Regions from separate parts of the Enterobacter pseudoroggenkampii genome, predicted to be linked through region 1. Evidence: predicted binding sites of a transcription regulator. Region 1 holds the regulator's gene; each other region holds the start of a gene.
What was found. The regulator CRP, encoded in region 1, controls carbon source genes, mostly activating them, when cyclic AMP is high. The targets are predictions, from matches to a motif close to ATGTGANNNNNNTCACAT.
Positions count from the first base shown of each region.

Region 1 (7,933 bases):
AGAAACGCATTTATCACTCGGGTGAAACCGAAGACGGAACGTGGTTTTTACACTGGCTGCGGGACAACTTTGGCACCGTGCCGACCGCCGCGGTGGGCTACTCGCTGGGCGGCAATATGCTGGCCTGCCTGCTAGCCAAAGAGGGTGAAACCGTCCCGCTGGATGCCGCCGTCATTGTCTCCGCACCGTTTATGCTGGAGCAGTGCAGCTACCACATGGATAAAGGCTTTTCCCGCGTCTATCAGCGCTACCTGCTCAACCTGCTGAAGGCCAACGCGGCGCGTAAGCTGAAAGCCTACCCGGATACCCTGCCGGTCAGCCTGCGTCAGCTGAAAAAGGTGCGCCGTATTCGCGAGTTCGACGACCTGATCACCGCGAAAATCCACGGCTTCGCCGATGCGATTGACTATTATCGTCAGTGCAGCGCCATGCCGCTGCTCAGCAAGATCACGCAGCCGACGCTGATCATTCATGCCAAAGATGACCCGTTTATGGATCATCACTCGATCCCCGCTCAGGAATTCCTGCCCGACAACGTTCACTATCAGTTGACCGAGCACGGCGGCCACGTCGGGTTTATCGGCGGTACGCTGCGCCGCCCGAAAATGTGGCTTGAGACGCGTATTCCTGACTGGCTAACCCCTTATCTGGACGGTGCAAAATGATTATTCCCTGGCAGGATCTGGCTCCCGAAACACTCGATAATCTGATTGAAAGCTTTGTATTACGCGAAGGCACCGATTATGGTGAACAGGAACGCTCGCTTGAGCAAAAGGTCAACGATGTTAAGCGCCAGCTGAAAAGCGGCGACGTGGTGCTGGTGTGGTCAGAACTGCATGAGACGGTCAATATCATGCCCCGCAACGCGTTTCACGGCTGATCTTCCACCCTTTTCAGTCAGGGAGTTGCTATGTCTGCCAGACATCCGGTTATTGCCGTTACGGGGTCGAGTGGTGCGGGAACCACCACCACCAGCCTCGCCTTTCGCAAGATTTTCGCCCAGCTGAATCTTCGTGCGGCGGAGGTCGAAGGCGACAGCTTTCACCGCTACACGCGTCCGGAGATGGATATGGCCATCCGTAAAGCGCGCGATCTGGGTAAACACATCAGCTATTTCGGCCCGGAAGCCAATGACTTCGGCCTGCTGGAACAAACCTTTATAGAGTACGGTCAGAGCGGCAAAGGGCAGTCCCGCAAGTATCTGCATACCTATGATGAAGCCGTTCCCTGGAATCAGGTGCCGGGGACGTTCACCCCGTGGCAACCGCTGCCGGAACCCACCGACGTACTGTTTTACGAAGGATTGCACGGTGGCGTGGTCACCCCTCAACACGACGTGGCGCGCCACGTGGACCTGCTGGTCGGCGTGGTCCCTATCGTTAACCTGGAGTGGATCCAGAAGCTGACGCGCGACATGAGCGAGCGCGGCCATTCACGAGAGGCGGTGATGGACTCGGTGGTGCGCTCCATGGAAGATTACATCAACTTCCTGACGCCGCAGTTCTCCCGCACCCATATCAACTTCCAGCGCGTGCCGACGGTGGATACCTCCAACCCGTTTGCGGCCAAAAGCATCCCGTCTCTGGATGAGAGCTTTGTGGTGATCCATTTCCGCAATCTCGAAGGCATTGATTACCCCTGGCTACTGGCCATGCTGCAGGGCTCGTTTATTTCGCACATGAATACGTTAGTCGTGCCGGGCGGAAAAATGGGGCTGGCGATGGAGCTCATCATGACGCCGCTGGTGGAGCGACTGATGGAAGGGAAGCAGATTGCGTGAACATGTTCCCTCTCCCTGTGGGAGAGGGTTAGGGTGAGGGCATCAACACGCACGATGCCCCAATAATTAAGCCTCGATCACTTCATACGAATGCGTGATTTTTACCGCTTTCTCCAGCATTAACGCCACAGAGCAGTACTTCTCCGCAGACAGATCCACCGCACGCGAGACCGCTGCGTCCTTCAACTCTTTACCGGTGACCACAAAGTGCAGATTAATATGGGTGAACAGGCGTGGCGCCTCTTCGCGACGTTCTGACGTGAGTTTAACCTCACAATCCGTCACGTCATGACGACCTTTTTGCAGAATCGACACCACGTCAATGGCGCTGCATCCCCCTGCCGCCATCAGCACCATTTCCATTGGGCTTGGCGCTTTATCGCCGGAGTTACCGTCCATCAAAATCTGGTGTCCTGACGCGGACTCGCCCAGGAACGTTAAACCTTCAACCCATTTCACGCGCGCTTGCATATTCTTAAACTCCAACGTTGCATTTTTGGTGACAGATTACGCGTGCGTTACATTTCTCGCAATGGAAGGCGACCTGCATCATGCTGAAGCGAGACACCAGGAGACACGCGGCGAAAGCTATGCTAAAACACTCTGGATGCTACAGTAATACATTGACGTTACACATGTATGCAGAGGACATCAAACTTTACTGGCTGCGAAACGTTACGGTAGCCGACTTCCCAGGGTATGGGTAAGAATTCGATTGCAACCCCAGAGTCCGGATGCATCTGATGACTCTGGTGACAGCTTATAACAGAGGATAACAGCGCATGGTGCTTGGCAAACCGCAAACAGACCCGACTCTCGAATGGTTCTTGTCTCATTGCCACATTCATAAGTACCCATCAAAGAGCACGCTGATTCACCAGGGTGAAAAAGCGGAAACGTTGTATTACATCGTTAAAGGCTCGGTGGCAGTGCTGATCAAAGATGAAGAAGGGAAAGAGATGATCCTTTCTTATCTGAACCAGGGCGATTTCATCGGTGAACTGGGCCTGTTTGAAGAGGGCCAGGAACGTAGCGCCTGGGTTCGTGCAAAGACAGCATGTGAAGTGGCTGAAATTTCTTACAAGAAGTTCCGTCAGCTGATTCAGGTTAACCCTGACATCCTGATGCGTCTTTCTTCCCAGATGGCGCGCCGTCTGCAGGTCACCTCAGAGAAAGTGGGCAACCTCGCCTTCCTGGACGTGACTGGCCGTATCGCACAGACCCTGCTGAACCTGGCGAAACAGCCAGACGCTATGACCCACCCGGACGGCATGCAAATTAAAATTACCCGTCAGGAAATTGGTCAGATCGTCGGTTGCTCTCGTGAAACGGTGGGTCGTATCCTGAAAATGCTGGAAGATCAAAACCTGATCTCTGCCCACGGTAAAACCATCGTGGTTTACGGAACGCGTTAATTCCGCTTAAACGGCGTGCCATCGCAAGGTGTCACGCCGTTTTTGTCTCTACTCCCCATGTGGCGCAGGCTGATCTATCACCCGGAAGTTAACTACGCACTGCGACAAACGCTGGTGTTGTGTCTTCCCGTGGCTATAGGCCTGATCCTCGGACATCTTCAGCAAGGTCTGCTGTTTTCCCTCGTGCCTGCCTGCTGCAACATCGCCGGTCTGGACACGCCGCATAAGCGCTTTTTCAAACGCCTGATTATCGGCGGCTGCCTGTTTGCGGGCTGTAGCCTCGCCGTACAGCTTTTACTGGCTCGGGATATCCCGCTGCCGCTGATCCTGACTGTGCTGGCGATGACCCTCGGCGTCACGGCGGAAATCAGTTCGCTGCACGCCCGCTTGCTTCCCGCGTCGCTGATTGCGGCCATTTTCACGCTGAGCCTCGCCGGGAATATGCCGGTGTGGGAGCCGCTGCTGATCTACGCCCTGGGGACATTATGGTACGGCCTGTTTAACTGGTTCTGGTTCTGGCTGTGGCGGGAGCAGCCGCTGCGTGAATCCCTGAGCCTGCTCTATGTGCAGCTTGCGGATTACTGCGAAGCCAAATACACCCTGCTGACCCAGCATACCGATCCGGAAAAATCCTTACCGCCCCTGCTGACGCGCCAGCAGAAGGTGGTGGATCTGATAAGCCAGTGCTATCAGCAGCTGCATATGCTCGCCGCCAACAAGAACCACGAGTACAAACGGCTGCTGCGCACCTTCCAGGTCGGGCTGGATCTGCAGGAGCATATCTCCGTGAGCCTGCACCACCCGCAGGAGGTACAAAAGCTGGTCGAGCGCAGTCACGCCGAAGCGGTGATCCGCTGGAACGCGCAGACGGTGTCCGCACGCCTGCGCGTGCTGGCCGATGATATTCTCTATCACCGCTACCCGACGCGCTTTAACATGGATAAGCAGCTGGGCGCGCTGGAGAAAATCGCTCGTCAGCATCCGGATAACCCGGTCGGCCAGTTTGCCGCCTGGCACTTCAGCCGTATCGCCCGCGTGTTGCGCACGCAGCGCCCGCTCTATCCGCGCGACCTGATGGCGGATAAGCAGAAACGGCTGCCGCTATTGCCCGCGCTCAAAAGCTATCTTTCTCTTAAATCGTCCGCCCTGCGCAACGCCGCACGTATTAGCGTGATGCTCAGTACCGCCAGCCTGATGGGCATGGCGCTGCATCTGCCGAAACCCTACTGGATCTTAATGACCGTGCTGTTTGTCACCCAGAACGGCTATGGCGCCACGCGGGTGCGTATTCTGCATCGGGCTGGCGGAACGATGGCCGGGCTGATCATCGCGGGCGTGACGCTGCACTTCCACGTGCCGGAAGGCTATACTCTGGCAGGAATGCTGGCGGTTACGCTGGTGAGCTACCTGATTATCCGCAAAAACTACGGCTGGGCGATGGTGGGCTTTACGGTGACGGCGGTATATACCCTGCAGCTGCTCACGCTCAATGGCGAACAGTTTATTGTCGCCAGGCTGATTGATACCCTGATCGGCTGTCTGATTGCCTTTGGCGGCATGGTCTGGCTGTGGCCGCAGTGGCAAAGTGGACTGCTGCGCCAGAACGCCCACGACGCGCTGGAAGCCGACCAGCAGGCCATTCGCCTGATCCTGAGCGACGACCCGCAGCCGTCGCCGCTGGCGTATCAGCGCATGAAGGTCAACCAGGCGCACAACGCCCTGTTTAACTCGCTCAACCAGGCAATGCAGGAGCCGGGCTTTAACTCGCACTATCTGGCAGATATGAAGCTGTGGGTGACGCACAGCCAGTTTATCGTCGAGCACATTAACGCCATGACCACGCTGGCGCGCGAGCACACGATGCTGACACCGGATCTGGCGCAGCGCTATTTGCAGTCGTGTGAAATTGCGTTGCAGCGGTGTCAGCAGCGTCTGGAGTATGACTCGCCGGGTGAGTCGGGAGATTCGAACATTCTGGAAGCGCCGGAAACGTTAACCCACGGGCCAATGAGCACCCTGGAGCAGCATTTGCAGCGCGTACTGGGGCATCTGAACACCATGCACACCATTTCGTCGGTGGCATGGCGTCAGCGTCCGCATCACGGGATTTGGCTAACCCGCAGGTTGAAGCGGACGGCGTATTAACCTTTTACGATCTTCGCGACCGCGGCGGCAAACCGGGTTAACCCGTCTTCAATGTCTTTGTCTTCCACCACCAGCGACGGTGCAAAGCGCATCACGTCCGGCCCGGCGTTGAGCACCATCACCCCTTCGCGAGCGGCGGCGTGCAGGAAGTCGCGCGCGCGGCCCTTATACTGCGGCTTCAGCTCGGCACCAATCAATAACCCCATCCCGCGGATCTCGCTGAACACATCGTACTGCTCGTCAATCTTTTGCAGGTGTTTTACGAACAGCTCGCGCTTCGCGCTGACGCCGTTCAACACCTCTGGCGTGTTGATGATGTCGAACGCGGCACCCGCCACGGCGCTCGCCAGCGGGTTACCACCGTAGGTGGAGCCGTGAGAACCGACGTGGAACGCGGAGGCGATCTCCTGCGTCGTCAGTACCGCACTCACCGGGAAACCGCCGCCGAGCGCTTTAGCACTGGTCAGAATATCCGGCGTCACGCCGTAGTGCATATACGCGAACAGATCGCCGGTACGTCCCATTCCGCACTGCACTTCATCAAAGACCAGCAGCGCCTGATGTTCGTCGCACAGCGCGCGCAGCCCTTTCAGGAATTCCGGGGTTGCCGCCGTCACGCCGCCTTCACCCTGGATCGGCTCAACGACTACCGCGCAGGTATGGTCGTCCATCACCGCTTTCACCGCGTGCAGATCGTTAAACGGCACGTGGACGATATCAGCCGGTTTCGGGCCAAACCCGTCGGAATACTTCGGCTGGCCGCCAACGGAGACGGTAAAGAAGGAGCGTCCGTGGAAGGCATTGTGGAAGGCGATGATTTTGGTTTTGTACGGGCTGTGGCGCGTTGTGGCGTAGTAGCGCGCCAGCTTAAAGGCGGTTTCGTTGGCTTCGGTGCCGGAGTTCATAAACAGCACGCGCTCGGCGAAGGTGGCATCGATGATCTTACGTCCCAGGCGCAGCGCCGGTTCGTTGGTGAACACGTTGCTGGTGTGCCACAGGGTTTCCCCCTGTGTTTTCAGCGCCTCCACCAGCGCGGGATGGCAATGACCCAGCGCCGTGACCGCAATACCGCCCGCGAAATCCACATACTCTTTACCCTGCTGATCCCAGACGCGGCTGCCTTTCCCCTTCACCGGGATAAACTCAGCCGGTGCATAAATCGGCAGGATCACTTCATCGAATGTCGCGCGGGTAATTGCTGGTTGTTCAGTTGCCATGTCATGACCATCCATTTTATGTCACAGTGATTGTGAAAATATAATCACAAAATATGCATAAAAAATCACAGCAAGGCAACAGTTATTCAGCGATGGAGGAAATTTGCCAGCAGCGCATGGCCCTGCTCGCTGAGGATGCTTTCCGGGTGGAACTGCACGCCTTCGAGGTCCCATTCGCGGTGACGAATCCCCATGATCTCCTGCGTATCGCTCCAGGCCGTCACCTCAAAGCAGTCGGGCAGCGTCGGCGGGTCAATGACCAGGGAATGGTAGCGCGTCACGGTTAACGGATTATTGAGCCCCGTGAACACTCCGGTGCCCGTGTGGGTGACCGGCGAGGTTTTACCGTGCATCACTTTGGCGGCGCGCACGATGGTGGCACCAAACGCCTGGGCAATCGCCTGATGGCCCAGACAGACGCCCAGGATCGGCAGCCTGCCGGCATAGTGCTGGATCACATCCAGAGAAATACCCGACTCCGAGGGCGTACACGGCCCCGGAGAAATCACGATTTTCTGTGGAGCCAGCGTCTCGATATCGGCGAGATCGATCTCGTCGTTGCGACGAACAACCACCTCGGCACCCAGTTCGCAAAAATACTGGTAAAGGTTCCAGGTGAAAGAATCGTAGTTATCAATCAGCAGAATCATGGCGGCTCCCGAAAAAAATGCCGCCCTATTCTACTCAGATTCCCGCGCTTCGCTCACTACTTTGGCAAAGATAGCGTTCAGCGCGGATAAATCACCCGTTGCGCCGCTGCGGTTAGCCGCCACCCACTGCTCGGGATCGATATCGCGCCAGTCCAGCGCGTAGCCTGCATGGAGCGCCAATTGCTCGAAGAACACGCGTTGGGCAATACCGTTGCCGCGCATGAAGGGATGCAGCATGTTGATTTCGCAGTAATAGTGGCTAACCCGGTCAACAAACGCCGCTATCTCAAGACCCACAAGATATTTTTCGCTTTCCAGCGCCGCCATCAGCTCGTTACCCATCTTTTCGATGTATTCGAAATGGCAGAACGGAATATCACCTTTAAAAATATCCTCGGTACGGAGTTCGCCTGCCCGCTTCATCTCGCTGCGGTACAAATGACGATGAATAAGGCACAGATGGGGCAACCCAGGCGCGGAAGGCCCAAGCTCCAGCGTCTCAATGTGGGGTTCCGAGGGACCATTACCTTTTTCAAGGAGACAACTGGCCTGTAAATTGACGTTACGCTGCTGTTCCCAGAGACGGGATTTTTGCTTGTCGGTGAGTTTTTTCACTTAACGCCTCCCTGAATAGTCCGTTTGCCACAAGTATAAGCAGCAAAACGCGCTTTCGCAGGGAGGGCGACATCACGCGGGCAGGAGAGCCCGCGTTCAGAAGAATTACGG
Region 1 is NZ_JAPMLV010000007.1:134,139-142,071, reverse strand. It holds gene OTG14_RS21165 (hydrolase) at 1-665, shown strand, start outside; gene OTG14_RS21160 (YheU family protein) at 662-880, shown strand; gene OTG14_RS21155 (phosphoribulokinase) at 911-1,780, shown strand; gene OTG14_RS21150 (OsmC family protein) at 1,847-2,251, opposite strand; gene crp (cAMP-activated global transcriptional regulator CRP) at 2,563-3,195, shown strand; gene OTG14_RS21140 (YccS/YhfK family putative transporter) at 3,253-5,340, shown strand; gene argD (bifunctional acetylornithine/succinyldiaminopimelate transaminase) at 5,337-6,557, opposite strand; gene pabA (aminodeoxychorismate synthase component 2) at 6,644-7,207, opposite strand; partial or broken gene OTG14_RS21125 (putative adenosine monophosphate-protein transferase Fic) at 7,238-7,705, opposite strand; partial or broken gene OTG14_RS23760 (YhfG family protein) at 7,751-7,822, opposite strand; gene ppiA (peptidylprolyl isomerase A) at 7,928-7,933, opposite strand, start outside.

Region 2 (7,933 bases), on a different contig from region 1:
TTGAAATTTATCAGCTGATTGCCGAGCTGGCGAAAAAGAATAAAGGGATCATTATTATTTCTTCCGAAATGCCGGAATTGTTAGGGATCACAGACCGTATTCTGGTTATGAGCAATGGTCTCGTCGCCGGTATTGTTGACACCAAAACGACAACGCAAAACGAAATTTTGCGTCTTGCGTCTTTGCACCTTTAAGATCAGGGGCTCCTCATGAGTGCGTTAAATAAAAAAAGTTTTCTCACTTACCTGAAAGAAGGCGGTATTTACGTTGTTCTTTTAGTACTGCTGGCCATCATTATTTTCCAGGACCCTACGTTCTTAAGCCTGCTGAACCTGAGTAACATTCTGACCCAGTCCTCCGTGCGTATTATCATTGCGCTGGGCGTGGCGGGCCTGATCGTGACCCAGGGGACGGACCTTTCTGCCGGTCGTCAGGTGGGTCTGGCGGCGGTTATCGCGGCAACCCTGCTGCAGTCGATGGAAAACGCCAACAAGGTCTTCCCGGAAATGGCCACTATGCCGATTTTCGTGGTGATCCTGATTGTCTGCGCCATCGGTGCGGTGATTGGTCTGATCAACGGTATTATCATCGCCTACCTGAACGTGACGCCATTTATCACCACCCTGGGTACGATGATCATCGTTTACGGTATCAACTCCCTGTATTACGACTTTGTCGGTGCTTCACCCATCTCGGGCTTTGACAGCGGCTTCTCGACCTTTACGCAAGGGTTTATTGCGCTGGGCAGCTTCCGCCTGTCGTATATCACCTTCTATGCGCTGATTGCGGTCGCCTTCGTCTGGATCCTGTGGAACAAAACGCGCTTTGGCAAAAACATCTTCGCCATCGGCGGTAACCCGGAAGCGGCGAAAGTGTCTGGCGTAAACGTTGCCCTGAACCTGCTCATTATCTATGCCCTGTCCGGCGTGTTCTATGCCTTCGGCGGGATGCTGGAAGCGGGCCGTATCGGCTCTGCAACCAACAACCTTGGCTTCATGTACGAGCTGGATGCGATCGCAGCCTGTGTGGTGGGCGGCGTCTCCTTCAGCGGCGGTGTGGGTACCGTACTGGGCGTGGTGACCGGTGTGATCATCTTCACCGTCATCAACTACGGGTTGACCTATATCGGCGTGAACCCGTACTGGCAGTACATCATCAAAGGCGCCATCATTATCTTCGCGGTTGCGCTGGATTCACTGAAGTACGCGCGTAAGAAGTAACCGTCTCTCGCGATACCCGGCCCGCTCACCGAGCGGGCTTTTTTTATGCCTTATGCCAGCTGTGACTCTTCTCGGGTCACAATGCGTTCAAACCAGTCCAGTTCAGAGAGCTTGCAGGCGATCCACTGTTCGGAAAAGGCGTCGCCCAGGGTGTCGGTGAGGTACTGACAGCGGGCAAAAGTCTCAATCGCCTCCTGCTGAAACAGCGGCAGTTCAGGTTGATCGTGCTGCGGTTCGGGCAACTCCTCCTCGTCGATATTTTCCAGCCCGTATAGCATGCCGGTCAGGATAGTAGCAGCCACCAGATACGGATTGGCGTCAGCCCCGGCCAGCCGGTACTCGATACGACGGTTGTGGTCATCCGAGCAGGGAATACGCAAGGCGGCGGAGCGGGTGTTATAGCCCCAGGAGTTAAATACGGGTTCCGTCAGGTTTTTACGCAGGCGACGAAACGCGTTGACGCCCGGCGCAAGAATGGCGATAGAGGCGGGCATCAGCGCCAGCTGGCCCGCGATGCACAAACGCACCATGCTGTTCAGCGCGTTAACCGGGGAAGCAAAGACGTTTTCGCCGCGGCTGTCGTTGAGGCTGAAATGGAAGTGCAAGCCGCTGCCGGAAAGTTCGCTGAAGGGCTTGGCCATAAAGTTGGCCTGCAGGCCGTGCTTTTCGGCAACGTATCGGGTCAGGCGACGCAGCGCCAGCACGTTATCGCAGACCTCAACGACGCGATGGCTGTGCTTCAGGTTTAATTCGTACTGACCGGACTCGGCCTCCGCTACGACCCCTGACAGCGGGATGTGCTGCAGGTGCGCCAGCTGCTCCAGCTCGTCAAACAGCGCGGCATGCGCCGACGAGGTATCCATATGAAAACAGCCCTGATTTTGCGGATCCCGATCGTCATGTCCCGTCAGATAGAACTCGATTTCCGGGGCAATCACCGGGAAAAGGCCGTGCCGGTGGAAGCGGGCCAGTACGTTCTGCAGTATCACGCGCGGCTCAAGCGGGCAGGGACTATCGTCGCTGTCTTTCATCGTCAGCAGGATCTGCGCGTTGTGCTGCGGATCTTGTGGACAGGGACGCAGGGAGCCGGCGACCGGAACGCACAGCCGGTCCGGTTCATCATAAAGCGGGGCGGCGATTTTTCCCTTCTGATCCATCGAGTAGACCGAAAGGGGAAAGTAACAGCCTTTTTCCAGACTCAGCATGCTCTCCACCGACAGACGCTTGCCACGCATCGTACCGTTGATATCGTTCAGGTAAACGTCTACATGTTTCGTCTGCGGGTAACGTTCCAGGTAATCGGCTACTTCCACTGAAATGTTGTGCTGCAGGGCGTCAATTTTTTCATCAAGCCAGAGACCGGAATTGAGTGCGCCAGGAAGTGATAAACCGGGAAGGTTAAAATACGGACGGAGACTTTTGAGGAAAAACGCATTCATTATCGAGTTCATAGTCATTCTTCAATGAAGCCGTAGCGGCAGTGAACTCAGCTTAAAAGAGCCGACGTAAAGGGGAGATAAAAAGCGTCAGGCCCGGCGTAAAGAAAGTATAAAGGCGGTGCTGTTATTTCTCTTTTTTCTGCATATCGAGCAGCTGCTCGGGCGTGACGGCCGGGTAACCCTGCGCGTCTTCCGGCACTTCATGCATCGCCGGAATCGGCACCAGCGGGCCTAAAAAGCGCGGTTCGCGTTTGAAGATATACAGATCGGCCAGGGCACCAAAGCGGGCACCGAACTCGCGGACGCGCACGCTCAGCATATCTTTTGGCGACGGCACCGCATAGCACTGTGCCTGAATGCCCATGTGCAGCGCGATAAACAGCGCGCGTTCGCAGTGGAAGCGTTGGGTGATGATGATGAAGTCGTTGGTGTCGAAGACTTTGCGCGTGCGCACGATGGAGTCCAGGGTGCGGAACCCGGCGTAGTCGAGCACGATATCGGCAGGATCCACGCCCGCGGCAATCAGGTCCTTACGCATCGTCACCGGTTCATTGTAGCTTTGCAGGGCGTTATCCCCGCTCAGCAGCAGGTAGTTCACCTTGCCGCTGTTGTAGGCGTTCAGCGCGCCCTGAATGCGGTAACGGTAATACTGGTTGATGACGCCGGTGCGGTAATACTTGGCGGTGCCGAGCACCACGCCAACCTGACGATAGGGCAGGTCCTGCAGGTCGTCAAAGATGTAGGGGGCGGTTTTCCAGCTCATCCAGCGGTCGAGACCGAGCACGATCAACAGCAGTATGCCGACCAGGACAGACAGGCTGTAAAAAACGCGCTTTAACATGCAGATGGCTCGTGCGTGGATGAAATTTAACTCAGGCTACTTTACCCGCCTGGTTAGCGCAAGAAACAGCGACTCAACTGAGGGGTTTTTCAGCAAACTGGCGGGCATTTCTGCCCGCCGGAAGGATCACGCCAGCAGTACGCGGTCAATTGTCGTACAGCCTAATGCTTTGAGCGTTGCGGCAGTGGCATCCCACTGGATCAGCGGCGCATCGGCAATCTCGGCCAGAATGGCGCGCTGAATGTCCGGATAGTCATAGCCGTTCAGGCTCAGCAGGTTAAGTGCGCCCTGCAGCGGCGGCAGCGTTGGGTTAAACGCGGCGTTTTCCGCATAGCTGCCGGTGAAAATTCGGCCATCGCGGCACTGCAGCGCCACGCCGCTCGGGGACTTGCTGTACGGCGTGTGGCTCTTGTTGGCGGCGGTAATCGCCGCCTGGCTCAGGTCATCGCCGGACAGGGCGAAACCGTGGTTCTGATCGTCCATCAGCAGGGTTTTGATCTCCAGATCTTTCGGGCCAAACGCGTCAGGCAGATAATCCCCCAGCGTGTGCGGCGCGCGGCCTGGCAGATTGATGCGCAGCTGCAGCCCGCTGTTCAGCTCGTTCATAAACTGACGGCAGTGGCCGCACGGAGTGTAGTTAACGGTAATGGCGCTCAGGGCTTTTTCACCGCGCAGCCAGGCGTGGCTGATGGCGCTCTGCTCGGCGTGAACGGTCTGCTGCATGGTTGCGCCCAGGAACTCCATGTTGCCGCCGAAGTACCAGGTGCCGCTGACGCCGCGCGCAATGGCCCCGACGTTGAAGTGGGAGAGATCGGCCCGCGCGCAGGCGGCAGCCAGAGGAAGCAGTGCGAAAGCCAGCGCGTCTTCGTCCAGTCCCGTTGCCTGTTTCAGCATCGTGACCTGCTCCGCGGTCAGCAGGGCGGGGAAGTGCGCATCTGCCAGAACGGGAGCAAGGGCTGACTGCAAATTCTCTGCAAGCTGGGCGAAAGCAGCTTGAAAACGTGGGTGCATGGCGTTTGCCTCATAAAGGTTAATGGATCGGTAGTTTACGGAGCCGTCAGGGCTTTATATGTGATCCACTTCTCATTATGTATGCAACTTATGAAATCAAAATGAAATTTGCGCGACGCATCGCAAATTTTAGCCCATCACTGCCAGAATAAGCGGGAAAATGAACGGGGCCAGCAGAGAGGTAATAATCCCGCAGATCACCAGCGCCAGGGAGCTAAACGCTCCTTCCTGATAATCCAGCTCCGCGCAGCGGGCCGTGCCCAGCGCGTGCGAGGCGGTGCCCATCGACAGCCCCCGTGCCGCTTTAGTATGAATACGCATCGCGTTCAGCAGGGTGTGGCCAAACACCGCGCCGAGAATACCGACGAAAATGACGCACATCGCGCTGATGGCCGGAATACCGCCGAGGCTGCCCCCAACCGCCATCGCGATAGGCGTGGTCACCGATTTTGGCAGAATAGAGGCGGCAATTTGCGGCGAGGCCCCCATCAACAGCGCCACCGACGTACCGGTAATCATCGCCACCAGGCTGCCGACAAAACAGATGGTAATGATGGATTTCCAGCGGGCGCGGATCTGGTGCAGCTGCTCGTATAAAGGAAAGGCGAGCGCCACGACGGCGGGCTGCAGCAGGTCGTTTAAGATTTTGCTGCCGGCAAAGTAGCGTTCGTAAGGAATGCCGGTGAGCAGCAGGAACGGGATAATCACCACCATTGCCACCAGCAGCGGGTTCAGCAACGGCATTTTGAAACGTGCGGCAAGCTTGCGCGCGGCGAAGAACACTGCCAGGGTGAGCGGCAGGGACCACCAGATATTGGCCATCATTTTTTTGTTTTCTCCCCAATCACGTTACGTTCGCCATGCACCAGATGTGAACTCCAGCTCACCACCAGGAAAACCACCAGCGTACTGACCGCGCAGGAGACCACGATCGGGCCGAACTGGGCCTTGAGCAAATCAAAATACTGCATGACCCCGACGCCGATAGGTACGAAAAGCAGCGCCATATAGCGAATGAGGACGAAGCAGCCGGGGTTGACCCATTTTGCGGGCAGGATTTGCAGCGCCAGCAAAACGAAGAGGATCAGCATGCCGATAATGCTGCCGGGGATGGTGATGGGCAGCAGCGACGCGATGAAAATCCCGGCATACAGACAGGCGTAAATCAGGACGAATGCGCGCAGATATTGCCAGATAATGTTCAATGATTTGCTCATGGTGATAGTCCTTGCTGAAACGCATTCATCATACAATTAAACCTAAAAATGTGCCATGGATCACATCATGAATTTTGAGCATACCAGACATTCCGGAATGGAACGTCCGGTATCACCTTACCGGTGCAGGCTACAGTTTAGAGGAAAGGGATTGCGCTGGCGAAACGGCGTGCCAGAGAAGGCATCAGCGTCAGGCGGTCAGTTTATCGAGAAAAGAAAACAGCACCTGGTTCATTTCGCAATAATCATGCGAGCGGAGTTTTTCTGCCGTTTCGACAAAACGGAATTCACCCGCGCGGCGGAGGTCACACTGCGAATGCTCAATCAGCAACTCTACCAGCTCCGGCGTTAGCTCCATATGGCACTGGAAACCGTAAACCCGTTCGCTGTATTGCACAATCTGGCGGGGACAGCCCTCGCTGTAAGCCAGAACCTTAGCCTGCGGCGTCAACCCTGGCATGTCGTTATGCCAGTGACCGACGTTCAGCACGCTGCCAAAGTCCTCAAACAGCGGGTTCGCCTTGCCTGCATCTGTGAGCCTGATGGGGAATTTGCCGATCTCTTTTTCCGGGCTATGACAAAACGCTGCGCCCAGCGCTTCGCCGATAAGCTGCGAGCCCAGACAAACGCCAATCACCGTTTTACCCGCCTCTATCGCGCGGCTGATGAGCGTCTTTTCCGCCTGCGCATCAAACCAGGGGCATTCCTCACGCGTGGTGGCGGGTGACTGCGGGCCTCCCATGATGATGAGCAAGTCTGTGTGCCCTGGCGTTTCGGGTACAGGATCGCCCTGATACACTCTGGTGTAGCTCAGACTGCAGCCGCGACTTTTCCCCCAGATTTCATAGGCGCCTGGCGCCTCGAAATGTTCATGAATAATAAAATGGATGTGCATTGCGTCTCTCTCTGGTTACATGTACAAGCAGCATCATAAGAGGAAGGGGGGAATGTGAAATGCCAACCGTTATCGATAAAACGCCAATTCACGACGATGCTATCGGATGGTCAAGAGGGGCGATTCGCTATACGCGCGGCGAAGTCGATCCGCCTCACCAGCATTCGCAGGGACAACTTTTGTTTGCCATCAAAGGGGTCATGCTGGTCGAAACCGGCAGCAAACGCTGGGTCATACCGCCACAGCGCGCGCTGTGGATCCCTCCCTTTCAGGAGCATACCTACAGCGTGTTATCCACAACGGAGCTGCGCGCGGTCTGGTTTAGCCCGGCGCTGATAGCGCAATGCGAGCCTTTTAAACGGAAAGACGAGGTTCATGTGATTATGGCCACAGCGTTGTTCAAAGAGCTGATTGCCGGGCTGTTCAGCGCGGAATACCGGCCAGCCAGTCAGCGCAGCATGGCCGTTTTGCTGCTCGATATCCTCAGTGAAGCTCAGCAAATCTCGGCCGAATTACCGATGCCCGTGGATGAGCGCTTACATCGCATTGCCTGTGACATCATTGCCAACAATCTCTGGGATCTTTCTCTGGAAAGGCTGGCGGAACGGGCCGCGATGTCTGAACGCACGTTTTCACGCGCGTTTATCAACGATACCGGCTTTAGCTTCCGGGCCTGGCGACAGCGTGCCAGGATTTGTGCCTCGCTGGACCTGCTCGCCAACGGATACCCGGTTAAGCAGGTGGCCTGGATGCTGGGCTTTTCCGGCCCGGCGGCATTTGCGGCGGCGTTTCGCGCCATTGTTGGGGCAACGCCGGGTGACTTTCTGCCTGAACAGAAGCGCTTCCCAGCGATATAGAGAGCGGCTACTATAGCGCGTCTTTTTTCACAGGTACTGCTATGCGTGTTTTACTGGCCCCAATGGAAGGCGTGCTCGACTCCCTCGTGCGCGAGCTTCTGACCGAGGTGAACGATTACGATCTCTGCGTGACGGAGTTTCTGCGCGTGGTCGATATGCTGTTGCCGGTAAAAGCCTTCTTCCGACTGTGTCCCGAGCTGCACAACCAGAGCCGGACCTCTTCCGGCACGCTGGTGCGTATTCAGCTGCTTGGCCAGTATCCGGAATGGCTGGCGGAAAACGCTGCCCGTGCGGTTGAGCTGGGCTCTTACGGGGTGGATCTCAACTGCGGCTGCCCGTCTAAGCTGGTCAACGGCAGCGGCGGCGGGGCGACCTTGCTGAAGGATCCTGAGCTGATTTATCGCGGCGCGAAAGCCATGCGCGAGGCCGTGCCGTCGCATTTGCCGGTGACGG
Region 2 is NZ_JAPMLV010000001.1:2,310,878-2,318,810, reverse strand. It holds gene mglA (galactose/methyl galactoside ABC transporter ATP-binding protein MglA) at 1-194, shown strand, start outside; gene mglC (galactose/methyl galactoside ABC transporter permease MglC) at 210-1,220, shown strand; gene OTG14_RS11325 (glutamine synthetase family protein) at 1,271-2,659, opposite strand; gene sanA (outer membrane permeability protein SanA) at 2,784-3,500, opposite strand; gene cdd (cytidine deaminase) at 3,627-4,511, opposite strand; gene OTG14_RS11310 (CidB/LrgB family autolysis modulator) at 4,641-5,336, opposite strand; gene OTG14_RS11305 (CidA/LrgA family protein) at 5,333-5,728, opposite strand; gene OTG14_RS11300 (type 1 glutamine amidotransferase) at 5,919-6,623, opposite strand; gene OTG14_RS11295 (AraC family transcriptional regulator) at 6,683-7,480, shown strand; gene dusC (tRNA dihydrouridine(16) synthase DusC) at 7,522-7,933, shown strand, end outside.
Region 2: the regulator CRP is predicted to act here: its motif matches at 4,570-4,587, upstream of cdd (cytidine deaminase).

Region 3 (7,933 bases), on a different contig from region 1:
CCAGCGGTTGACCTTTATGGCGATTGGGCATCCAGAACAGCATCCGCCGCCAGATACGAAGCGGCAGCGTGATACGCATTTTGGGGATAAGCTCGTCGAGCCCGTAGCTCAAAAAGGTGCGAATAATAAAATAGAGGCGCCGAATTTCACCAGGCGTCATTTGCCCTCCAGTTTTTCCAGCCGTTTGGTTAACGCATCAACCGCACGTTCAACAGCAGCGGTCTCTTCCGCAAACCACGCCACTTCCAGTGGACCGGGCGCCATTCGCCACTCCTCCGTCAGCACTTCCGCCGCATAGCGTTGCTGACGTTGCAGGCTTTTACGCGCAAAGGAGGAGCCACCCTGAAGGACTTTCCCGATGCCTTCGGCGGCGATGTCGCCGATAAAAGGCACGAGCAGCTCTGCCGGGTCGAACTCCGCCAGATCGGTGAGCGCAACGAAGTTCTGCACGACCTGAATGTCGCCTTCTACTTCCAGCTCACCGCTGCGGATAAGCGCCGTTAATTGCTGGCGATCGCGCAGTTTTGGCAGCACGCTCATGTGCGTGATGACCGAGCAGTCAGCTTCACCTTCCCACTCCCCCAGTACGTCAAGCTGGCGTTCGCTGAAGACCAGTACAAGCGGCGTCGATAACTCTTTTAAAACAATGCGCAATACCTTCCCGTTTAGCCGCTGACGCGCAGCTTTCAGCGCCGGAGCGCGATACAGGAAAGCGTTCAGTACATTCTCGATGCCTGCGGAGACTAAGGGTTTAAAGGGCACGGGACACCTCCACTCAGAATTTGTAACCGCGATGCAGCGCGACGACACCCGCCGTCAGGTTGAAATATTCAACGTTCTCAAATTCTGCATCCTGCATCATGGCTTTTAAGGTGTCCTGATCCGGGTGCATACGGATAGATTCCGCCAGATAGCGGTAACTTTCCGCATCATTCGCCACCAGCTCGCCGATGCGCGGCAGCACGTGGAAGGAATAGGCGTCGTAGGCTTTGCTCAGCGGCTCAATGATCGGTTTCGAGAACTCGAGCACCAGCAGGCGTCCACCCGGTTTCAGCACGCGGTACATGGAGCGCAGCGCCTTTTCTTTATCGGTCACGTTACGCAGACCGAAGGAGATCGTGATGCAGTCAAAGGTATTGTCCGGGAACGGCAGCGCTTCGGCGTTTGCCTGAACATATTCCACATTCCCCACCACGCCGATGTTACGCAGCTTTTCGCGGCCCATTTTCAGCATGGAGTCATTAATATCGGCGAGGACAACGCGCCCGGTTTCGCCCACCAGACGGGAGAATTTCGCGGTTAAATCGCCCGTACCGCCGGCTAAATCCAGCACCGTTTGTCCGCGACGTACGCCGCTACAGTCAATGGTGAAGCGCTTCCACAAGCGATGAATGCCGAACGACATCAGGTCATTCATTACATCGTACTTCGCCGCCACGGAATGAAATACGTGGGCCACCATGTCAGCTTTCTGCGCTTTGGCGACAGTCTGAAAGCCAAAGTGCGTTGTGTCTTGTGAATCGTCAGCCATCTCAGAGCCTGCTTATCAGTAAAATGTTCGTGAAGTGTAACAGATTGGGCGCGTTTGCCCTACGTTTCAACCACCGCGAAAGAAACGCGCCGGAGTCTCGTCTGGTGATAAATCCACCGCTAACGTATTGTCTTCACTGTTTGTCTTTTGTTCGTCCGCACCTTCTCGCAGGCGAAACTCGTCGTCCTGGGCGGTGGCCTGTTCCACCAATTCCGGATGAATCTCGCGTTTAACCTCTACCCCCAGGCTGCGGAATGATTCGGCCTGCGCCAGCAGATTGCCGCGTCCCGAGGTGAGTTTTTTCATCGCCTGGCGGTAGTTATCCTGCGCACGATCCAGGCTCTGCCCGACTGAGGACATGTCGTCCACGAAGAGGCGCATTTTGTCGTACAGCTTGCTGGCACGATCGGCAATCTGCTGCGCGTTGCGGCTCTGGTGCTCATAGCGCCACAGGTTCGCAATGGTACGTAACGCCACCAGCAACGTGGTAGGGCTGACCAGCATAATGTTATTTTTGAGCGCTTCGGTGATGAGTTCAGGCTGCCTGTCGAGTGCCAGCAGAAACGCGGGCTCTACCGGAATAAACATCAGGACATAGTCCAGCGAGCGAAGACCCGGCAACTGCTGATAGTCTTTTCTGCCGAGCAGGCGAATGTGGTTACGCACGGAGGCAATGTGCTCCTGCAGCGCCGATTCGCGGGTGTAGTCATCCTCCGCGTTGAAGTAACGCTCATACGCCACCAGGGTCATTTTGGCGTCAATCACCACATCTTTACCCTGCGGCAGCCGCACAATCACATCCGGCTGCATGCGAGAGCGGGCGTCGTTTTCGATACTCACCTGCGTTTCGTATTCATATCCTTCCCGCAGGCCGGAGGCTTCCAGTACGCGGGTCAGCACCACTTCTCCCCAGTTGCCCTGGGTTTTGTTATCCCCTTTGAGCGCGCGGGTCAGGTTGACCGCTTCCTGCGCCATCTGGGCATTCAGCTGCTGGAGATTGCGAATCTCATGCGCCAGGGTGTGCCGCTCGCGGGCTTCCTGACCAAAACTGTCCTGCACCTGACGACGAAAACCGTCCAGCTGTTCACGCAGCGGCGTCAGCAGGCTGTTAAGGCTCTGGCGGTTCTGTTCGTCAACGCGACGGTTGCTGTGCTCGAAAATACGGTTGGCGAGGTTCTCAAACTGTTCGCTGAGGCGCTGCTCGCTGTTGATCATCTGGCGGATTTTGTCTTCCGCATGCAGCTGAGTGGATTCAAGGCGGGTGGTCACTTCGCGGAGATCGGCCTCCAGCGAGGTGTTGATATCTCGGAGATTGCGCAGTTCGTTGTTGAGCAGTTCACACTCGTCGCGCCAGTGTTCACTCAGGGCAAGCTGCTGCCTGGCCGCGCTTAAATCGGCGACGATCTCTTCACGTTCAGCCAGCTGATCGGCCTTCTGCTGCGCATGCTGATAACTGGACATCAGCCAGCCTATCGCCACGCCCGCCAGCGCAATCACTGCATAAATCAGGATTGAGATATCCACAATGCCCCCTGCATCAACGTATTACCCGCACAAAATAAGATTGTGCTGTATAAACGTCCAGTTTGAAAGGGTTTTCCTGCGAGGCGCTACGCAAAAAATAAAGGCCGAACGTGTCGGCCTTTGATTTAGAAAGGAAGGGACTAGATCAGGCGACGCGCGGCTTCAACCACGATTTTCACTGCATGGCTTTCGGTCTGCTTCATGGTTTCGGCGTTCGGGATCTCCTGCTGGGTACGGTTGACGATAACGCCCGCCACCATACCGGCACGCAGACCCTGGCTTGCGCACATGGTCAGCAGCGTGGCGGATTCCATTTCGTAGTTCATCACGCCCATTGACTGCCACTCTTCCATGGAGCCTTTGAAGCGGCTTACCACGCGGCCAGAGAAGGTGTCGTAACGCTCCTGGCCCGGGTAGAAGGTGTCGGAAGAGGCGGTTACGCCTACGTGGGTGGTTGCGCCCACGGATTTCGCGGCTTCAACCAGCGCGGTGGTGCATTCGAAATCCGCCACTGCCGGGAATTCCATCGGTGCAAAGTGCAGGCTTGCACCGTCCAGACGGACGGACGCGGTCGTGACCAGCACGTCGCCGACGTTGATGTGCGGCTGGATAGCGCCGGTGGTACCGATACGCAGGAAAGTACGAATGCCCAGCTGCGCCAGCTCTTCAACAGCAATAGACGTAGACGGACCACCGATACCGGTAGAGCACACGATCACCGCTTTGCCATCCAGCTCTGCGCGCCAGGTGGTGAACTCACGATGGGCAGCCAGCTTGACCGGCTTATCCATCAGCGCGGCGATCTTTTCCACACGCTCAGGATCGCCAGGGACGATAGCGAGCGTAGCCCCTTGTAAATCGTTTTTAGTGAGGCCGAGATGAAAAACATCAGACTTAGACATAGGTGACTCCTCTGTGGGTCGGTTAGTCAGAAGAAGTAAAACGGTACTTTACAGAAGCAGTAAGTATATTTTCGTGACGCACCTCACCATGAATGAAAATGATTACATTTGATTTCCATAAAAAGGTGATTCACATCACATTAACAAGTTATATCGTCAGGTGCTGCACAAAAGATAGACCGTTTAAGGCACTGTGAGTTGTTAACCTGGTGTCTATATTTACCTTTGCGCTAACTGATTGGTACGGAGAATGCCATGACTGAAAAAACTGGTTTTGCACCTGCTGCGGCCCCGCATGCCTCAACCATCGTCTCAACATCTGAAGACGCCATCACGGCGGGTGAGACCTCTATTCCCTCGCAGGGGGAGAATATGCCTGCTTATCACGCACGACCAAAATCGGCAGACGGCCCGCTGCCCATCGTGATTGTGATTCAGGAGATATTTGGTGTTCACGAACACATTCGCGACCTCTGCCGCCGGCTGGCGCTGGAAGGGTATCTGGCCGTTGCGCCAGAGCTCTACTTCCGTCAGGGCGATCCGAACGACTACAGCGATATTCCTACATTGCTCAGCAACCTGGTCAGCAAAGTCCCGGACGCGCAGGTGCTGGCCGACCTCGACCACGTCGCCAGCTGGGCGGCGCGCAACGGGGGCGATCCCCATCGTCTGCTGGTCACCGGTTTCTGCTGGGGCGGACGCATTAGCTGGCTGTATGCCGCGCATAACCCGCAGCTCAAAGCCGCTGTCGCCTGGTACGGCAAACTGGTGGGTGAAAAAACGCTGAATTCACCGAAACATCCGGTTGATATCGCCACCGAGTTGAATGCCCCCGTGTTAGGGCTTTACGGCGGTCAGGACACCGGTATTTCGCTGGATTCGGTAGAAACCATGCGCCATGCGCTCCGCGCGGCAAATGCGAAGGCGGAGATTGTAGTTTACCCGGATGCCGGGCATGCGTTTAACGCCGACTATCGTCCGAGCTATCACGCTGAATCGGCGAAAGATGGATGGCAGCGGATGCTTACGTGGTTCCGTCAGTACGGTGGTAAAAAAGGGTAAGCCTTTCCCATCATCATGACGCATAAGGAGTGCGTGTTATGGACAATTCCCTCGCGTTTCCACACGGTTTTTTATGGGGCGGCGCGATTGCCGCCAACCAGGCCGAAGGCGCATGGAACGTGGACGGCAAAGGGCCGTCCGTTGCCGACGCTGTCGCCTGGAAACCCAACCTCTCCGTGAAAGATTACAGCGGCCACATGGCCCTGACGGACGAGAATATCCGCGACGCGTTTGAAGGTAAAAATGATGCGCTGTACCCGAAACGCCGCGGCATCGATTTTTATCACCACTATAAAGACGACGTCGCGCTGTTTGCTGAGATGGGTTTTAAGGTGCTGCGCGTATCCATTGCCTGGTCGCGTATTTTCCCGACCGGCGAGGACGCCGCGCCAAACGAGGCCGGGCTGCAGTTTTATGAAGAACTGTTCCGCGAGCTGCGTCGTCATAACATCGAGCCGCTGGTCACCCTTTCCCACTACGAAATGCCGCTGGCGCTGAGCGAAAAATATAACGGCTGGGTGCATCGTAATGTGGTTGATGCCTTTGTTCGCTTCAGCAATGTTTGTTTCGACCGCTACAAAGAGCTGGTGCGTTACTGGCTAACCTTCAATGAAATAGACAGTATTCACCGCCATCCCTTTACGACCGCGGGCATTCGCGAAGAGAAAAGCGCGCCGGGCAACGCGAAACAGGATATCTATCAGGGTCTGCACCATCAGTTTGTCGCATCTGCACTGGTCACCCGAGACTGCCACGCCAAAATTCCGGGCAGCCAGGTCGGGTGCATGCTGACGAAGCTGACGACCTATCCGCGCAGCTGCCGTCCGGAAGACATTGAAGCCACGCTGAAGAAAAACCTGGAAAACTATTTTTATGCCGACGTGCAGGTATTTGGCGACTATCCGCCGCTGATCCTGCGCGATCTGGAACGACGAAATATCCATATTGAAATGCACCCTGACGATCGGCGTATTTTAAAGGCGCATACCGTCGATTTCGTCTCCTTCAGCTATTACATGTCGATGACCGAATCCACTCAGCCTGACGCCGAACGCATTCCCGGGAATACCGTTCTCGGTGTGAAAAACCCGTATCTGCCTGCATCCGAATGGGGATGGCAGATTGATCCGCTTGGGTTGAAAATCTCGCTGCTGGAGCTGTATGACCGTTACCGAAAGCCGCTGTTTATCGTTGAAAACGGTCTGGGCGCGAAGGATGTAGTCGAAAACGGCAGGATCCACGATAGCTATCGCATCGACTATTTCCGCGCACACTTCGCGCAAACGCTGGCCGCGATTAATGAAGGCGTGGAGGTGATGGGGTTCACCACGTGGGGCTGTATCGACATCATTAGCGCGGGCACCTCGCAGATGTCCAAACGCTACGGTTTTATCTATGTCGATCAGGACGATGAAGGAAACGGTACGTTGAAACGGCTGAAAAAAGACTCCTTTTGGTGGTACCAAAAAGTGATTGCCAGCAATGGCGCAGACCTGAGCTAAGTACGATAAGGCCGGGCTGGCACCCGGCCATCGCGCGTCACAATTATGCCTGACGCAACTTCTGTGCTGCCTTCACCATGTTCGCCAGCGCCGCACGCGTCTCCGGCCAGCCGCGGGTTTTCAGGCCGCAGTCCGGATTCACCCACAGGCGCTCAGCCGGAATGCGCTGGGCCGCTTTTTTCAGCAGGGCTTCAATCCACTCCACGCTCGGCACGTTCGGGGAGTGAATGTCGTACACGCCCGGCCCGATTTCGTTCGGGTAGTCGAATTCTTCAAACGACTCCAGCAGCTCCATGTCAGAGCGCGACGTCTCAATGGTGATCACGTCGGCGTCCAGCGCGGCAATCGAATCCATGATGTCATTAAATTCGCAGTAACACATGTGGGTGTGGATCTGGGTGTCGTCCTTCGCCACCGCGGCGTTGATGCGGAACGCTTCCACACCCCACTGCAGGTAGGCATCCCAGTCGCTGCGGCGCAGCGGCAGACCTTCGCGCAGGGCCGGTTCGTCAATCTGAATAATGCCAATGCCTGCTGCTTCCAGATCCGCCACTTCATCACGCAGTGCCAGGGCAATCTGTTTGGCGATGGTTTCACGGGTCACGTCTTCACGCGGGAAGGACCAGCAAAGAATGGTCACCGGACCAGTGAGCATGCCTTTCACCGGCTTGTCCGTGAGGGACTGCGCGTATTTCGCCCATTCCACGGTGATCGCTTCCGGGCGGCTGACGTCACCGATAACCACTGGTGGCTTCACGCAGCGGGAGCCATAGCTCTGCACCCAGCCGTTTTGGGTAAACACAAAGCCGTCGAGATGCTCACCGAAGTATTCCACCATGTCGTTACGCTCGGCCTCACCGTGCACCAGCACGTCCAGACCCAGCCGCTCCTGCTCGATAATCGCCTGCTTGATGTGTTCGGCAATACCGGTGCGGTAGTGATTCGCATCCAGATTGCCCTTTTTGAAGTCCAGACGCAGGCCACGGATTTCGGTGGTTTGCGGGAAGGAACCTATGGTGGTGGTCGGCCACGCAGGCAGGTTGAAGCGGGCACGCTGCGCTTCAGCGCGGACTTCATACGGGCTCTGACGCTGGCTGTCCTGGGCGGTGATGGCCGCCAGACGTTTTTCCACCGCCGGGTTATGCACACGCGCCGAGTGACGACGCGCCTGGATCGGTGCGCTCCATTCGGCGATCGCCGCCGTGTCGCCGCTGTTCAGCGCATCGCGCAGCAGCGTCAGCTCTTCACATTTTTGCAGGGCGAAGGCAAACCAGCTTTTCACCTCAGCATCCAGACGGGTTTCGACGCTCAAATCGATCGGGCTGTGCAGCAGGGAGCAGGACGAAGCCACCCACAGCTCACGTTTGCCGACGATGTCTTTTATTTGAGCGTATTTCCCGGTGAGATCGGCA
Region 3 is NZ_JAPMLV010000011.1:14,852-22,784, forward strand. It holds gene ubiB (ubiquinone biosynthesis regulatory protein kinase UbiB) at 1-160, opposite strand, end outside; gene ubiJ (ubiquinone biosynthesis protein UbiJ) at 157-762, opposite strand; gene ubiE (bifunctional demethylmenaquinone methyltransferase/2-methoxy-6-polyprenyl-1,4-benzoquinol methylase UbiE) at 776-1,531, opposite strand; gene rmuC (DNA recombination protein RmuC) at 1,598-3,055, opposite strand; gene udp (uridine phosphorylase) at 3,196-3,957, opposite strand; gene OTG14_RS23310 (dienelactone hydrolase family protein) at 4,213-5,019, shown strand; gene OTG14_RS23315 (glycoside hydrolase family 1 protein) at 5,058-6,521, shown strand; gene metE (5-methyltetrahydropteroyltriglutamate--homocysteine S-methyltransferase) at 6,565-7,933, opposite strand, start outside.
Region 3: the regulator CRP is predicted to act here: its motif matches at 4,081-4,098, upstream of udp (uridine phosphorylase).

Region 4 (7,933 bases), on a different contig from region 1:
TGGCGTCCAGACCGGAAATCTGCGCCAGCGCAGCCTGCGCGCCCTGGGTATCAATCAGCTGAGCCAGTTCCTGCGCCTGCGGGTCCTGTTCGCTGCGGTAGTGCATTGCGGCGGCAATCCCTTTCACCAGGTTGGCGTGCGGCAGGCCGTATTCCAGCGTGCCCAGCAGCGGCTTAATCAGGCGATCGCCCGCGCTCAGTTTGCGCAGAGGCTGACGGCCCACGCGCTCAACGTCATCTTTCAGATACGGGTTTTCAAAGCGACCGAGGATTTTCTGGATGTATGCTGCGTGTTTCTCAGCATCAAAACCGTAGCGTTTGATCAGCACCGCGCCGCTCTCTTCCATTGCCCCTTTTACCACCGCGCGGATCTTCTCATCGAGGATCGCGTCACGAATGGTCTGATGACCGGCCAATTTTCCGAGGTACGCGGTTATAGCATGCCCGGTGTTCAGCGTGAAGAGTTTGCGTTCGACAAATGCCATCAGGTTATCGGTTAATTCCATTCCCGGAATAGTCGGCAGGGCGCCTTTAAACTGGGTTTTATCAACGATCCACTCGCTGAAGGTTTCCACGGTCACTTCCAGCGGATCGTGGGTGGCGGATTCGGACGGCGGAACGATGCGATCCACAGCGGAATCCACAAAGCCGACGTGCGCTTCAACCCAGGCTTTATCTTCGTCTGCTACAGCGTTAAGAACGTGGCCTTTCAGCTGCGTGGTGCCGCGCACCATGTTTTCACAGGCGATGATGTTCAGCGGGGTGTCGATGCCCTGCGCTTTACGTTTTGCCAGGCCTTTCGCGACCGCAGGAGCGATGCGCTCAAGCACAACTGGACCTACGGCAGTGGTGACCAGATCGACGCTGGCGATAAGGTCGATAACATCTTCACCGATGCTGCTGACCGCGTTGACGCCAGATACTGTCTCAACCTGCTCGTTTTCACCGACCACATGGACCTGATAGCTATGACGCGCATTCAGGGCATCCAGGACGACCTGATTCACATCGGCGAATGTCAGCGTAATGCCCGCGTCTGCCAGCAGTTTACCGATAAAACCACGACCGATATTACCTGCGCCAAAATGTAATGCTTTCATAGTGTTAACCTTCATCAATGTTTTTACCCGAGAGGGCTGGGGTGAGGAACGTTTTCCCCTCACCCTAGCCCTCTCCCCGGGGGGAGAGGGAGGAGTACCGTTATTTGTTAAGCAGAGCCAGAACTTCGTCAACGCTTTCAGTCTGTGCCAGACGCTCGATGACGGACTCATCATCCAGCGCGTTGGTCAGGCTGGTAATCACCTGAATGTGCTCGTTGTTGCGAGCGGCGATACCAATCACCAGACGGGCGATGTCGTCTTCTTCTTCACCGAAGCGCACGCCCTGCGGATACTGACAGAATACGACGCCAGTTTTCAGGACGCGATCTTTCGCTTCAACCGTACCGTGCGGCACCGCGATGGATTCGCCCAGATAGGTCGGGGTCAGTTTTTCGCGTTCCAGCATCGCGTCGACATATTCAGGCTGAACGTAGCCGCCTTTCACCAGCTGCTCACCGGCAAAGCGAATCGCTTCTTCTTTGGTAGCCGCGGTACGACCGAGGAAGATGTTTTCCGCACCCAGCTTAAACAGGTGGGCGTTGCTCTCGTCAAAACTGTCCTGCAGGCTGGAGCGCACTTTCACTTCGTTGTCTTCGTGACGCTGCGCGGCAACCAGACGTTCGGTCAGGCTGGTATACAGGCCGCTGTCGAGGAAGTTGGTCAGCGAAATGTGCTGTGCCTGTGGTACCTGACGCATGGCGCGTTCGGTCAGATCGCGGTGCGTGATAACCAGGTCAACATCCGGCGGCAGGCTGTTAATGGCGCTGTTGGTCACGGAGATGTTGGTCAGGCCCGCATCCTGCACTTTCTTACGCAGCACGCCTGCACCCATTGCGCTGGAACCCATACCGGCATCACAGGCAACGATGATTTTACGTACGTGGCTCAGGTCGTTAGAGACATCACCTGCTGCCAGTGGCGTCGCGCCTTTGGATTCTGCTTTCATGTCGTGCATACGACGTGTTGCGGCTTCGATGTCATCATCTTCTTTCACTTTGCTGGTTTTCAGCAGGATAGAAGAGACCACGAAGGAGACGGCCATTGCCGCAAAGATAGCCGCAAGGTTCGCGAAGTAAGCGCCTTTTGGCGTCATCGCCAGTACCGCCAGGATAGAACCCGGAGAGGCCGGAGAAACCAGACCGCCGCCCAGCACGCTCAGGGTGAACACACCGGTCATACCGCCGAGGATAACGGCCAGGATCAGACGTGGGTTCATCAGCACGTAAGGGAAGTAAATTTCGTGGATACCGCCCAGGAAGTGGATGATCGCCGCACCGCCAGCAGACTGTTTAGCGCTGCCACGGCCAAAGAAGATGTACGCCAGCAGAACGCCCATACCTGGACCCGGGTTAGCTTCAATCAGGAAGAAGATAGACTTGCCGAGATCGTGAGACTGCTGGATACCCAGCGGCGAGAAGATGCCGTGGTTGATGGCGTTGTTAAGGAACAGGATTTTCGCCGGTTCAACGAAGATAGACGCCAGCGGCAGCATCTCGTGCGCCACCATGAAGTTAACGCCTGCCGCCAGAATTTTGGACAGCACTTCAACCGCAGGGCCAATGCCGAGGAACGCCAGAATGGCGAGGATCATCCCGATGATGCCCGCAGAGAAGTTGTTCACCAGCATTTCGAAGCCGGATTTGATCTTACCATCAACCCAGACGTCGAATTTCTTAATCGCCCAGCCGCCCAGAGGACCGGCAATCATCGCCCCGAGGAACATCGGCATATCCGCACCGACGATAACACCCATGGTTGTGATAGCACCCACGACGCCACCACGGTCACCGCCCACCAGACGACCCCCGGTGAAACCGATGAGCAGCGGCAGGAGATAGGTAATCATTGGGCCAACAAGTTTCGCCAGCGTTTCGTTAGGCAACCACCCTGTCGGAATGAACAATGCGGTGATGATACCCCACGCGATAAACGCGCCGATATTTGGCATCACCATGTTGCTGAGGAAACGACCAAAGCTTTGAACTTTGATCTTGAAATCGGATGACATAAAACACCCCTTCTTCTGTTTACGCTTAGGCTTGCGGCCCGAGGTTTATTGTTAATGAGGCGGCAGAGGTAGCCGGACCCTGTTCTGATGCTGTGAAATCTGGCACTGAATCGTTCAACTGTCCAGACAGCGAAAATTTGTGTGACGCATGTCACGTAAATGTAGGGGGTGTGGACATCAATGAGGTGATCTTAATCACAAAACAGGTGTGCAAAAAAAATACGATGGCGAGAAATACGGCAAAAACCACCCCTTTTCGTGATGTTTGTCACATTTTGATTTCATGTGTTTGTTTCTGGATTGTGACTGATTTCACAAAATATTTTTATGCGGATTTCTCCGGCTGTGATCGGCGGCAAACTCTGATTCGCGATTCAGCGCCAGGATGATATTGCACGACACGATAAGCTAAAAAACCACTTTTGATGTGTGGTATGGCGAAAAGTTAAAAGGTGGATTACGCTCATATTGTAAGGTTAAGTCTATTATTATTCAGGATATATTTTGACACGCTTATAAACTTGCATGGAGATATTATAAAAATACATACTTCCCGGCCCTGGGAATAATGAACACAACCCCGTGTTTATAAAAATTAATTAGGTTGCGTACCGTTTTATTAATTTAATGAGTTGACGTTGTTTAAGTGAGGAGAATATGTTTCTCAACTATTTTGCGCTGGGCGTATTGATTTTTGTATTTCTGGTTCTGTTTTACGGAATCATCGCCATTCATGACATCCCTTACAATATGGCCAAAAAGCGTAACCATCCGCATGCCGATGCAATTCACACGGCAGGGTGGATTAGCCTGTTTACGCTCCATGCCATCTGGCCGTTCCTGTGGATTTGGGCCACCCTGTACCGCGAAGATCGTGGCTGGGGTATGCAAAACCACATTACAAAGCCTGATGAGGTCCCGGGCATGGATGCGCTCGCCAAACGCGTGGCGGAACTCGAACAAAAGCTGGCCGCGGTAAAGCCTGCTGCTGATAAGAACACGCTGGAGCGCTAATCATGGATCTGTTGATTATTTTGACCTACGTGGCATTTGCCTGGGCCATCTTTAAAATATTCCGAATTCCGGTCAACCAGTGGACGCTTGCCACCGCAACATTAGGCGGCGTATTTATTGTTGCCGGACTTATTCTGTTAATGAACTATAACCACCCGTATACCTTTACGGCGCAAAAAGCGGTTATTTCTATTCCAATCACGCCGCAGGTGACCGGTGTGGTCAGCGAAGTGACCGATAAAAATAATCAGCTCATTAAAAAAGGCGAAGTGTTATTTAAACTGGATCCTGGCCGCTACCAGGCACGCGTCGACAGACTTCAGGCCGACCTGGTAACCGCGACGCACAATATCGATAATCTGAAAGCGCAGCTGGCGGAAGCCGTTGCCAATACCACGCGCGTCTCCGCTGAACGCGATCGCCTCTATAAAGATTATCAGCGCTACCTGAAAGGCAGCCAGGCGAAGGTGAATCCGTTCTCTGAAAGCGATATCGACAACGCGCGGCAGAACTATCTCGCGCAGGATGCGCTGGTGAAAGGCTCCGTGGCTGAACAGGTGCAGATCCAAAGCCAGTTAGACAGCATGGTTAACGGTGAACAGTCGCAAATTGCCTCCTTACGCGCCCAGCTTGCCGAAGCCAAATACAATCTGGATCAAACCGTGGTGCGCGCGCCAAGCAATGGTTACATCACCCAGGTGCTGATCCGTCCGGGGACCTATGCCGCCGCGCTGCCTTTGCGCCCGGTGATGGTCTTTATTCCTGAACAGAAGCGTCAGATTGTGGCCCAGTTCCGTCAGAACTCGCTGCTGCGTCTGAAGCCGGGTGATGAAGCGGAAGTGGTGTTTAACGCGCTGCCGGGCCAGGTGTTCTCCGGGAAGCTTACCGCGATTCTGCCGGTGGTGCCGGGGGGGACCTATCAGGCGCAGGGCGCGCTGCAGTCGCTGACGGTCACTCCGGGTAGTGATGGTGTGCAGGCCATCATTGAGCTGAACCCCAATGCGGAGGTCGATGCGCTGCCAGACGGTATTTTTGCCCAGGTGGCGGTCTATTCGGACCACTTCGCCCACGTCTCGGTCATGCGTAAAGTGCTGCTCCGTATGACCAGCTGGATGCACTACCTCTACCTCGATCACTAATCCTTCCAGGGCAGGAATGCGACACGCAGACCTGCCCTTTTTTCATCGCTTGATCCATACTGACTTTTTTGCAGCATCAAGGATCAGGCAATGAAACTCATCGGTAGCTACACCAGTCCCTTCGTGCGAAAGATCTCGATTCTCCTGCTGGAGAAGGGGATTGAATTTGAATTCATTAATGAACAGCCCTACAACGCGGAAAACGGCGTTGCGCAGTACAACCCGCTGGGGAAAGTCCCGGCGCTGGTGACGGACGAGGGCGAATACTGGTTCGATTCCCCGATAATTGCCGAGTATATCGAGCTGCTGGGCGTTGCCCCGGCAATGCTGCCGGCAGACCCAAAAGCGGCGCTGGCAGTGAAGCAAATCGAAGCCCTGGCCGATGGCATTATGGATGCGGCGTTAACCTCCGTACGTGAACAGGCCAGACCCGCCGCCCAGCAGTCGGAAACGGAACTGTTACGCCAGCGGGAAAAAATCAGCCGCAGCCTGGACAGGTGCGAGCAGCTTATCCGGGAGGGTAAGATTCACCCCGACAGCCTGAACCTGGGGACCATCGCCATCGCCTGCGCCATCGGCTATCTCAACTTCCGCCGCGTCTCCCCGGGCTGGTGCGTCGACCGTCCGCTGCTGGTGAAGCTTGCAGACACGCTGTTTAGCCGCGAGAGCTTTGCCCGTACAGAACCGCCAAAGGCTTGACGCGGGTTATAACACTTCGGCGTCGGAGGCGGTACAATCCCTCCACATGTTAACTCCCTCTCCCGTCGGGAGGGGGGAAGATATTTACTCGCCAGGCGCTTTCATGACTACTCATCATTCGCTGTACAGCCAGATCCCCGCTATCGACCGTCTTCTTCGCGAGCCCCGCATTCATGCTGTTGTTGAGCGCTTCGGTCATACCGCGACGGTGGAGATGTTACGCCTGCTCCAGGACGAAGCCCGATGCGCTATTCAGTCAGAAAACGCCTTGCCCGACTGGTGCGCGGCGTGGGAGCAGGAAGTTGAACGCCGGCTGGATGAGAAAGCGCAAAGCGCGTTACGCCCGGTGATTAACCTGACCGGTACCGTACTGCATACCAACCTGGGCCGCGCGCAGCAGGCAGAAGAGGCTGTCGAGGCGGTTGTGCAGGCCATGCGAGCGCCCGTGACGCTGGAGTACGATCTGGACGGCGCCGGACGCGGGCACCGCGACCGGGCGCTGGCGGAGCTGCTGTGCCAGCTGACCGGCGCGGAAGATGCCTGCATTGTGAATAACAACGCCGCCGCGGTGCTGCTGATGCTGGCGGCCACCGCCAGCGGCAAAGAGGTGGTGGTTTCCCGCGGCGAGCTGGTGGAGATTGGCGGAGCGTTTCGTATCCCGGACGTGATGCGCCAGGCAGGCTGCACGCTACATGAAGTGGGCACCACCAATCGCACCCATGCGAAAGATTATCGCGCGGCGGTGAATGAAAATACCGCCCTGCTGATGAAGGTCCACACCAGTAATTACCATATTGAAGGCTTCACCAAAACGGTTGAAGAGGCGGAGCTGGCGGAAATAGGGCGTGAGCTGGATATCCCGGTAATTGCCGATCTTGGCAGCGGCTCGCTGGTGGATCTGAGTCTTTACGGGCTGCCGAAAGAGCCGATGCCGCAGGAGATGATTGCGGCGGGCGTTAGCCTGGTCAGCTTTTCTGGTGACAAGCTGCTTGGCGGGCCGCAGGCCGGGATTATCGTCGGCAAGCGCGAGCTGATTGCGCAGCTGCAGCAGCATCCGCTCAAGCGCGCCCTGCGCGCCGATAAAATGACGCTTGCCGCGCTGGAGGCGACGCTGCGGCTCTATCTCCATCCGGAAAAACTGGCCGACCGCCTGCCCACGCTGCGCCTGTTAAGCCGCGATGCCGCCTCGATTCGCGCCCAGGCCGAACTGCTGCTGCCGCGCATTGCCCCGCACTACCCCGATTTTGACGTTCGCATTGAGCCCTGCCAGTCGCAGATTGGCAGCGGTTCGCTGCCGGTGGACAGGCTGCCGAGTGAAGCGCTCACGTTCACCCCGCGTGACGGGCGCGGCAGCCATCTTGACGCCCTGTCGTCGCGCTGGCGTGGCCTGCCTGCGCCGGTTATCGGGCGGATTTACGACGGCCGAATGTGGCTGGATCTGCGCTGCCTTGAAGATGAAGAGCGATTTCTGGAGATGTTGTTGAAATGATTATTGCCACCGCCGGTCATGTCGACCACGGAAAAACCACGTTGCTGCAGGCGATTACTGGCATTAACGCCGACCGCCTGCCGGAAGAGAAAAAGCGCGGCATGACCATCGATCTGGGTTATGCCTACTGGCTCCAGCCTGATGGCCGCGTGCTGGGCTTTATAGATGTTCCGGGGCATGAAAAGTTTCTGTCCAACATGCTGGCGGGAGTGGGGGGCATCGATCATGCCCTGCTGGTGGTGGCCTGCGATGATGGCGTCATGGCGCAAACCCGTGAGCACCTGGCGATCCTGCAACTGACCGGCAACCCGCAGCTGACCGTGGCGCTGACCAAAGCCGATCGCGTGGATGACGCACGCGTCAGCGAGGTACGCGAAACGGTACAGACGACCTTGCGGGAATATGGTTTTGCCGATGCTCCACTTTTTGTCACCGTGGCGACAGAAGGGCGGGGTATCGATGAACTTCGCCACCACTTACAGCAG
Region 4 is NZ_JAPMLV010000003.1:183,656-191,588, forward strand. It holds gene mtlD (mannitol-1-phosphate 5-dehydrogenase) at 1-1,099, opposite strand, end outside; gene OTG14_RS16420 (PTS mannitol transporter subunit IICBA) at 1,200-3,107, opposite strand; gene OTG14_RS16425 (DUF3302 domain-containing protein) at 3,765-4,121, shown strand; gene OTG14_RS16430 (HlyD family secretion protein) at 4,124-5,260, shown strand; gene OTG14_RS16435 (glutathione S-transferase) at 5,351-5,959, shown strand; gene selA (L-seryl-tRNA(Sec) selenium transferase) at 6,063-7,448, shown strand; gene selB (selenocysteine-specific translation elongation factor) at 7,445-7,933, shown strand, end outside.
Region 4: the regulator CRP is predicted to act here: its motif matches at 3,291-3,308, upstream of OTG14_RS16420 (PTS mannitol transporter subunit IICBA).